3 regions of the Marinococcus sp. LNSP9103-4 genome follow, and region 3 is predicted to be linked to each of the others. Evidence: predicted binding sites of a transcription regulator. Region 3 holds the regulator's gene; each other region holds the start of a gene.

Evidence for each region. Region 3 encodes CtsR, which represses protease genes until heat stress. Its sites were predicted from a motif close to ATGGTCAATAAAGGTCAAACA; they were not measured.
Region 1: a site for CtsR is predicted at 1,723-1,743, ahead of ACTRXG_RS07340 (ATP-dependent Clp protease ATP-binding subunit). Genes of this name have one in related genera too.
Region 2: a site for CtsR is predicted at 1,229-1,249, ahead of clpP (ATP-dependent Clp endopeptidase proteolytic subunit ClpP). Genes of this name have one in related genera too.

Annotation. Positions count from the first base shown of each region.
Region 1 covers NZ_JBQLIA010000007.1:129,011-132,292, forward strand. Annotated here, with positions in the region: gene ACTRXG_RS07330 (MFS transporter) at 1-1,206, shown strand, start outside; gene ACTRXG_RS07335 (hypothetical protein) at 1,234-1,380, opposite strand; gene ACTRXG_RS07340 (ATP-dependent Clp protease ATP-binding subunit) at 1,899-3,282, shown strand, end outside.
Region 2 covers NZ_JBQLIA010000026.1:33,623-36,904, forward strand. Annotated here, with positions in the region: gene rpoN (RNA polymerase factor sigma-54) at 1-974, opposite strand, end outside; gene clpP (ATP-dependent Clp endopeptidase proteolytic subunit ClpP) at 1,346-1,924, shown strand; gene ACTRXG_RS14535 (HPr family phosphocarrier protein) at 1,971-2,228, opposite strand; gene whiA (DNA-binding protein WhiA) at 2,400-3,282, opposite strand, start outside.
Region 3 covers NZ_JBQLIA010000020.1:51-3,332, forward strand. Annotated here, with positions in the region: partial or broken rRNA gene rrf (5S ribosomal RNA) at 1-27, shown strand, start outside; gene ACTRXG_RS12740 (MgtC/SapB family protein) at 143-841, shown strand; gene ACTRXG_RS12745 (CtsR family transcriptional regulator) at 983-1,447, shown strand; gene ACTRXG_RS12750 (UvrB/UvrC motif-containing protein) at 1,462-2,037, shown strand; gene ACTRXG_RS12755 (protein arginine kinase) at 2,037-3,101, shown strand; gene clpC (ATP-dependent protease ATP-binding subunit ClpC) at 3,132-3,282, shown strand, end outside.

The DNA.
Region 1 (3,282 bases), on a different contig from region 3:
CTTATTACTGATTTTTCTATGGAATTTGTATTGATGGCCATTCTTCCGTTTATGGCGGTATATTTCAGCAGTCATCTCGGAGCCGGCACCGCCGGTCTTTTGCTCGCATTCACTATGGCCGCAGGCATCGGAATTGGTTTATGGACCGGACATTTATCGGATCTCATCGGCCGAAAGCGAATTATAGTTACCGCTCAGGGGCTGCAGGTATTGAGCCTTGGTGTAATGGCCCTGGCAAGCTCTCCCATATTAGAATCTGTATGGCTTACATTTGCAGCTTTTCTTATCGCTAACGCTTGTTTTAACGCTGCTGACCCGCCATCCGAAGCAATGATTATTGATTACAGCTCTGAAGCAGAGCGCCCTTACGTTTACCAGCTTGCCTACTGGCTTGGCAATGTAGCATACGCCTTTGGTGCAGTTATTGGGGGACTGTTTTTCGAAAGCGGGCGCTTTTATTTATTTGTTGCTTTATTTCTCGTGAGCATATGTATCTGGTACGTCGTCGCATTTAAATTAAAGGAAAAACAACAGACCGTTCCGTTTTCCAGGAACCTCTCCCGGCAGATTCAGGTACCGCTCACTATATGGAAGCGGTATGCAGCCGTATTGAAGGACCGTCGATTTCTTTTCTTTTTAGTAGGGACTGTATGTATTGCCAGCCTGGAATTTCAGCTGGATAAATACGTGGCCGTGCGTCTGGATGAACAATTTCATATGATGCTGGGCGGGTTTGAACTCACGGGCGTACGAATGTTCAGCCTTATTATGTTTATTAACACCCTCGGCGTTGTATTCTTTACTATGCCGGTTTCGGCCCGGGTTTCCTCCCTCGATTATAAAAAAGTTCTGGCCGCCGGGCTCGGTATTTACACCCTCGCCTTCGGTTTTTTCGGATTCAGCACTTCATTTTTAGTCCTCATCCTAGCTGCTGCAGCCTTTACTCTGGGAGAGATCATTTATATTCCGGTCCGCCAGACTATCCTCGCTGGCATCGTTCACGATGATTCCCGCGGTTCTTATATGGCCATGGAGTCAATGATGTATAATACCGCTCTTCTCCTCAGCAGTTTTATGCTTACCGCAAGTGCCGTCATTCCTGCTGCAGGAATGTCGACACTGTTCGTTCTCCTGGGAGTTGTTGGTCTTATCAGCTACCGGCTCTGCCTTCCATTTAAAAAAAGCGGGAAAGCTTATGTGTCTTGATCCGCGTGTCTTCGAATCATTATCCGCTCATTTTTTTGGCCGGTGCAGATGGACTGTCAGCGCAGGGATATCTACACGGAGCAGTGTCCACCGGAACAGTTTTACCTTTAGCTCTCCGGCCACACTCACTGCTTCCACCGGATTCCCATTTTCAATTTTTCGTTTTACCTCCACCGGGCGCCCCCTCTCGACTGGAAATGTTCTTCTTGGCACCGGACGGCTTTCTCCAAACAAATGTCGTGGTTCTGATAATCTGTATGTTTTAGCGGGTGAACGCTTTTCATTGTTTCTCATTTCGCTTCGTCCTTTCTAAACATTTTCGTTTCTTTTCCTTTCCCTTTTTCCCTGCAAACCTTTTCTGCTTTTCTTCCCTTGAAGTCAATTTTTTTATTGGTCAGAGATGTTTAGACTTTCGCAAAAACGTTAATACATTCTTTACCGTTTTTTCACAGATGCCATCCGAGCATATTTCTTGAATTTCTCTTCCCTATTTCCTACTATGTAGGTGTAAATCAATTGGTCAGAGAAAATCAAACTTATCTCTTGCATTATACGGGAAGCGGGTATATAATACTGTTACAAGGTCAAAGATAGTCAAAGTCAATGAAATAATTCTGACCTTCCGAAGATGAAAATGAACGATGCACACGTCAATAATACTACTTTAAAATAAGGAGGTTCGGTTCAGTATGATGAGATGTGAACATTGCGAACAGCGTCCAGCACGCATTGAACTGAACATGAATGTTAATGGAAGTCATCAAAAAATGCACCTCTGTGAACGGTGCTATAGAGAAATTCGTCAAAATATGAATCAGCCATCCGGCCAGGGCGGCTTCGGTGGCTCCCAGTCCCCATTTGACCAATTCTTCAACAACATGATGAGCGGCGGAGCAGAACAAGGCTCCAGTCAGGGTCAGGAACAGGCTCAATCCGGCGGCGGCCAGGGCGGAGGTCTTCTTGACGACTTAGGTAAAAACCTGTCTGATGTTGCACGCGCCGGCCTCATTGATCCAGTCATCGGCCGCGATAAAGAAGTTGAGCGGGTCATTGAAACATTGAACCGCCGCAATAAAAACAATCCGGTTCTTATCGGTGAACCTGGTGTCGGTAAAACAGCCATCGCCGAAGGCCTCGCCCTCCGCATTTCTGAAGGCGACGTGCCAAACAAGCTGAAAAATAAAAGCATCTACCTGCTCGACGTTACTTCCCTTGTAGCAAATACCGGGGTGCGCGGCCAGTTTGAAGAACGCATGAAACAGCTGCTGAAAGAGCTGCAGGAACGCCAGGACGTCATCGTCTTTATTGATGAGGTTCACCAAATCGTTGGCGCAGGTTCGGCAGAAGGTTCTTCGGACGCCGGCAATATTATGAAACCGGCGCTCGCCCGGGGAGAAATTCAGCTGATTGGTGCAACAACACTCGCAGAGTACCGCAAAATTGAAAAAGATGCAGCGCTTGAACGCCGCTTTCAGCCGGTCATGGTTAACGAACCAAACCTCGAAGACAGCGTAGCGATCTTAAAAGGCCTGCAGGCAAACTATGAAAAATTCCATCATGTGGCTTTTACCGATGAAGCACTTGAAGCCTGCGTTAATTTATCCAACCGCTATGTACAGGACCGGTTCCTGCCGGACAAAGCTATCGATTTAATGGATGAAGCAGGCTCCAAAATAAACCTCGCTCACAGCGATGATGACAGCGAATCCCTGCAAAGCCGCCTCGAGCAGATTGCTGCGGAAAAAGAACGCGCCACTCAGCAGGAGGATTACGAACGTGCAGCTAAGCTTCGCGACGAAGAGGCTAAGCTGCAGGAGCAGGTTAAGGAAGCCGAACAAAACGGCAATATCCAAAAAGAAACACCAACCGTTGATGTAGAAACGATCCAGATGATTGTAGAAAATAAAACTGGTATCCCGGTTCGCCGCCTCCAGCGTGATGAACAAAAGAAAATGCGCGACCTGCCTGAACGTCTGAATGCAAATGTTATCGGGCAGGAAGAAGCAGTAAGCAAAGTTGCCCGCTCGATTCGCAGAAATCGTGCCGGCCTTCGCCGCGGCAGCCGCCCAATTGGTT
Region 2 (3,282 bases), on a different contig from region 3:
TCTTCGCCGTGTTTTAGATATTCGCTCTGCGCTTCGACGATCACTTCCGATACTTTTTGCAGCGTCTGCTGGCGCTGTTCGACGCTTTTAACAATCCAAAGAAACTGCTTATATTTTTCCATAGCATACTGCCTGGCTTCTTCATCGGTATCCTGCTGCAAAAGACGCCAGTATTTTTCATTCATCTGCAGCTCGGGAAGCCGGTCATTCAAAATCGTGACCACCCATTCTCCGTCGATTTCCTCCACGCGGACATCCGGCGATACAGAAACTGTTTTCTCCTGCCGGTAGGAATCTCCCGGATGCGGGGAAAGCTTCTGGAGGCAGGTATAGATTTCCTGCAGCTGCTCTTTAGTGAGCTGATACTTCTGCTGCAGGTAGCGCCATTTTTTCGACCCCAGCGCTTCGAGATCTTCAGCTACGACCTGGTCAATATATGGATCTGTATCCAGGCAGCGTTCGAGCTGCAGAAGAAGACATTCCTTTAAATCCCTGGCCCCGATCCCTGCCGGTTCGAGCTGTTGAAGCATCGAAATATACTGCTCGCTTTCTTCTCTGTCCAGCCCGAATTTCCGTTCCATCTCCCATTCGATGTCTTCTAAGTATCCGCGCTCGTCAACGCTTCCAGCTAAAAATAAAAGTATTTCCCGGGCAGTTTCTTTATAAGCTCCGCATACAATCTGCTCCCTAAGCGCCTCTTCGAGAGTTTCCTCCGACGGTTCACGCCAGTCCAGCTGTTCACCCATGGACGCTGAATTGTGGACCGGATCAGCGGACCGGGAGGCAGAAAGTGACGCTCCGTCCGTAATAGAAGGGAGGGTTAAATCCATTAAAGGGTTTTCCATCGCTTCTTCCTGCAGATAATCGGATAATTCCTGGGAAGACAGCTTCAACAGGGCAATTGCCTGCTTTAACTCCTGCGTCATCACCAAACTCATTTCCTGCTTCTGCTGCAATTCAAGCCCCAATCCCATTATCTCCACCTCCTTTTTTGAAAACGCTTTCTTACATCATATCATATTTTTCTTTCATGAATCGATCCCTTTTTCTTGTTCTCCTGCTGTCATTATATAAAAATAGATTTGCCCCTTCTATTTGTTTGTCAGATCATTTTTCATCTAAATTAAAATTTATATGGAAGTGAAACATTTGCACGTAACGTTTATGTTTGTGAAAATAAAGGGAATGGAAGTTGACGTGTAGCTATGTGGGATAGGGTCAGACTTTTTATTTGACCTTAATTGACCAAAGAGTTATGATAATAACAGCAACGCGGAAGGAAAAATATTTTCCACACAACTACCATGAATGTAGTCATACATTTCATTAAAGGAGGACGCTTTTCATGAACTTGATACCAACAGTTATTGAACAAACCAACCGTGGCGAACGCGCATATGACATTTATTCGCGTTTGTTGAAGGACCGCATCATTATGCTTGGTTCAGGCATTGATGACAATGTGGCCAATTCGATCGTAGCACAGCTTCTTTTCCTTGAAGCCGACGATCCGGAGAAGGATATTTCTCTTTATATCAACAGTCCGGGCGGCTCTATTACAGCCGGCATGGCTATTTATGACACAATGCAGCATATTAAACCGCAGGTTTCTACGATCTGCGTCGGAATGGCAGCATCGATGGGTGCTTTTCTTCTCACAGCTGGCCAGGAAGGCAAACGTTATGCTCTTCCAAACAGTGAAGTAATGATTCACCAGCCACTCGGCGGCACCCAGGGACAGGCTGCGGACATTGAAATTCACGCCCGCCGCATCATCAAAATGCGGGAAAAACTCAACCAGATTCTTGCAGACCGCAGCGGACAGCCGCTTGAAGTCATCGAGCGCGACACGGACCGTGATAATTTCATGAGTGCGGAACAGGCAAAAGAATACGGTCTTGTAGACCAGGTTATGGGTCAGTAAGACACAAAAAATCAGGATGGCATCGCGCCGTCCTGATTTTTTATGTTCACATTTCTTTTTTCATGAATTCCGTCAATGATTCGGCCGCTTCCTCTTCATCCGCCCCTTCGGCTAAAAGCTTTACCGAGGCTCCGGTGCGCACCGCAAGGCTCATAACACCCATAATACTCTTGGCATTCACTTTTTTATTATCCTTTTCAAGAAAAATATTGGAATGAAACCGGTTCGCCTCCTGGACGAATAACGCTGCCGGCCGGGCCTGAAGCCCTGTACGCAAATTTACTTCCACTGTTTTTTCGACCATAGTTACTATCTTCCTTTCTCTGTCTGTCTTCAACCGGTACCCGCTTTTCATATACACATAACGTAATTCAATTTAGAACGTTTTTCAAGCAAGCGCTTTAATGACTGCTGTAATACAGCGCCTGCAGGAGCAGAAGAAGCCTCTGCTGCCGCAGGCGCCTGCCTTTAGCGATTATATTTTTTCTGGAATCGGCGGCTTTCCGGCTTGAATACGCTCGGCGATCTGATCAATTTTGCGGAGACGGTGGTTCACACCGGATTTACTCACCTTTCCGCTCGGCACCATTTCCCCGAGCTCCTTCAGCGTGACGTCCTGGTGCTGGACACGCAGGATTGCCATTTCCCTGATTTTTTCAGGAAGGTTTTCGAGTCCGACTTCTGCCTGGACAAGCTGAATGTTTTCCACCTGCCTTAATGCGGCTCCCACGGTTTTGTTTAAGTTCGCTGTTTCACAGTTCACCAGGCGGTTCACCGAATTCCTCATGTCTTTCATAATCCGTACGTCTTCAAAATAAAGCAGCGCCTGGTGCGCACCGATAATATTTAAAAACTCGGTAATCTTTTCGCTTTCTTTAATATAAAGAATGTAGCCCTTTTTCCGTTCAAGGCTTTTCGATGTGAGCCCGAACGTTTCCATCAGCTCCCGGAGTGCCCGGTTATGCTCTTCATACATCGAATAAATTTCAAGATGATACGAAGAAGTTTCCGGATGATTGACCGAGCCGCCGGCTAAAAAAGCTCCGCGCAAATACGCCCGGCGGCTGTCCGTGTCTGGAATCACGTCTCTCGCGATCGACCGGTTAAACTGGTAGCCGTTTTCCATAATGGCAAGGTCGCTCAGCATCTCTTTCGTTTCTTCGGCCATCCGGACTACGTAGACATTATTCTTTTTTAAACGCATCTTTTTCCGCACAAGCAGTTCAATCACCATATCCTTGTAGATGCGCTTGATTAACGAATAGATCCGTCGTGCGATGGCGGCATTTTCAGTGGAAACGTCCAAAATCAGCTGGCCGTTGCCAAATGAAATTGAACCGTTCATTCTGATTAATGCT
Region 3 (3,282 bases):
CCCCGTGAAAGTAGATCGCTGCCGGGCGAGTTCAACCGTTTCCCTTTTTGGGGAAGCGGTTTTTTTATACCATGAAGCGTTAAACAAAGTAAAAAAGATAAGGTATAATAAATGAAAGGATGTGACTCAGGTGGAGCAGTGGATGGAATATGAATCAATTACGATACTCATTCGTTTAATTCTTGCTGCCTTTTTGGCGGGAGTAATAGGAATTGAACGTGAATCGAAAGGCCATCCAGCTGGTTTTCGGACCCACATGCTGGTTGGGACCGGTTCCTGTTTAGTGATGCTGCTTGCGTTATTTGGCTTTCAGGATTATTTAAACCAAAACGGGGATTTGGTTGCTTATGATCCTTCACGTCTGGCCTCTTATGTAATAAGTGGTATTGGCTTCCTCGGCGCTGGTACCATTATAGTCCAGGGTGCTTCTATCCGGGGGCTGACTACTGCTGCTTCCATCTGGATAGTCGCTGCTATCGGCTTGACTATAGGAGCAGGCATGTTTTTTGCTGGTATTGCCGCTACAGTTCTTGTATTGACAAGTCTTATCTTTTTAAACCACGTAGACAAATGGTTTAAAAACGTTTCTGATACGGACGTATTGTTTATAGCTATGAACAAAGAGGCAAATGAGCTCGGCGAGACGATTCAACGTCTGGAAAGCATGGAAGTTCAAGTTCAAAAAATAAAGGGCAAGGAATTTGATGAAGACGAAGCCCCTCTGCTTCATTATTATATTAAAGTTCAACTGCCGGAGGGGATAGCTGAAACAGAACTGTATGAGTCTTTATATAAAATAGAAAGCATAAAAGAAATAGAGCTTAATCCGTCCTATGAGTAACATACTGCAGGACGGATTTTTCATTTTGCTCGTCTCTAGCTTGAAAACAGTTGAATAATATTATATATTATAGTCAAAGATAGTCAAAATCAATTTTTTGATAATAGCAAGACGAACCGGGGCGGAGAGGAGGTCGCGGGAATGAAAAGCATGTCTGATGTTATTGAAAATTATTTGAAACAAATTTTAACACAGAGTGAACAGGATCTAATTGAAATTAAAAGAAGTGAACTTGCAAAGCGCTTTGAGTGTGTCCCCTCCCAGATTAACTATGTCATAAGCACGCGTTTTACTATTGAAAAAGGCTATGTAGTAGAGAGTAAACGTGGTGGTGGCGGGTATATACGAATTACAAGGGCTAAAATTTCAGATCACGCAGAACTGCTTCGGCAAGTTTCAGATCTTGTAGGGCACGGTATTGACCAAAGAACAGCAGAGAGCGTTATTATGCGTTTGTTTGAGGAAAACGTGGTGAATAAGCGTGAAGCAAATTTGATGCTTGCGGCAGTTGATAGGTCTATACTGGCCTTAAAGTATCCAGAAGAAAGGGATATTGTTCGTGCGCGGATTATGCAAGCTATGATAGAAAGTCTGCGCTATGAATAAGGGAGGGAAGATATATGATCTGCCAGAATTGCGGTCAGCGTCCGGCCTCTTTGCATTATACGAAAATCGTTAATGGAGCTAAAACAGAGCTTCATTTATGCGAAGAGTGTGCCAAAGAACAGGGGGAATCCTCTGAAACAGAGCATTCTTTCATGTCGGCTGCGGGCGGCTATACCATCCAGGATTTATTGTCGGACTTACTAAACATGGACCAGCCCAGTACAGCTGGAAACGCTGAAAAAAAACAGCCGAAAAAAACAAACACAAACAGGCCGCTGACATGCGACAACTGCGGACTGACGTATAAGCAGTTCACTAAAACCGGCCGATTGGGCTGTGCTCATTGCTATCACGCATTTGAGTCGAAGCTGACGCCTGTTTTTCGCCGGGTGCACAGCGGCAATACCAATCATACCGGCAAGGTCCCAAAACACAGGCACGAGAAGCTGCATGCCCAAAGAGAGCTCGAGGAGAAAAAACAACAGATTAACATTCTCGTCCAAAATGAAGAGTTTGAAAAAGCTGCGGAATTAAGAGACGAAATCCGTACCCTTGAAAAGCAGTTTCAGGGAAGGGAGGAAGACAGCTGATGGCATCCGAGCACTTTTTTTCAGAAGCGATCAGTCCGTGGATGCAGGAAGGGCCGGGACCGGAAGGCGATATTGCCCTCAGCACCCGGATCCGGCTTGCCCGTAATATAGAGCAGTACCCCTTTCCTGTTTTTGCTTCAGAAGAAGCAAGTGCAACACTTCTGCGCTATGCTTCCTCCACTCTGTTGAATCAGTCAGAAGAAGTAGGCTCTCTTGAAGCGTTGAATATGAATGAGCTTCGTCCGAATGAACGGCAGGTACTGGTGGAAAAGCATCTTGTCAGCCCGTATTTAATAAAAAATATGGAACATAGTGCTGTTCTTTTGAATAACGATGAATCAATCAGTATTATGGTTAATGAGGAAGATCATTTGCGTCTTCAATGTCTGAGTAACGGTATGCAGCTTGAAGAATGTTACAATGAAGCTGACCGTCTGGACGATTGGGCAGAGGCTAACCTTACCTATGCGTTTGACGAACGGCTCGGTTACTTAACAAGCTGCCCGACGAATGTAGGGACAGGTATGAGAGCTTCAGTAATGGTACACCTGCCTGCGTTAGTCTGGACCAATCAACTCAGCCGTATTCTCCCGGCTATTCACCAGCTTGGCCTGGTCGTAAGAGGCATTTACGGAGAAGGCAGTGAAGCACTAGGCAATCTTTTCCAAATTTCCAACCAGATGACACTGGGAAAATCTGAAAAAGATATTATCGAAGATCTGCGCGGTGTAGTAATGCAGGTGATTCAAAGAGAACGCCATGCACGCGAGTCTCTGCTCAGCTCTTCAAGGTTAAAGCTCGAAGACAGGGTGTTCAGATCCTACGGTATCCTTGCATACAGCCGGACAATGACGACAAAAGAGGCTGCTAACCGTTTATCAGATGTAAGGCTTGGTATCGATCTGGATTTAATTAAAGGGATTCCGGGTAATATTTTGAATGAACTTATGTTACTGACTCAGCCTGGTTTTCTTGAGCAGTATGCAGGAAAATCACTGAGTCAGGAAGAAGCAGATATAAGACGGGCAAATGTGATCCGTGAGAGAATAAAACTTGAACTATAGATTTACTAATGCGTAGGAGGTGCGTGCAACATGATGTTCGGCCGTTTTACAGAACGAGCGCAAAAAGTACTGGCGCTAGCTCAGGAAGAAGCTATCCGCCTTGGCCATAATAATATAGGAACAGAGCATATTCTGCTCGGTTTAGTACGTGAAGGTGAGGGCATTGCTGCAAAAGCTCTGC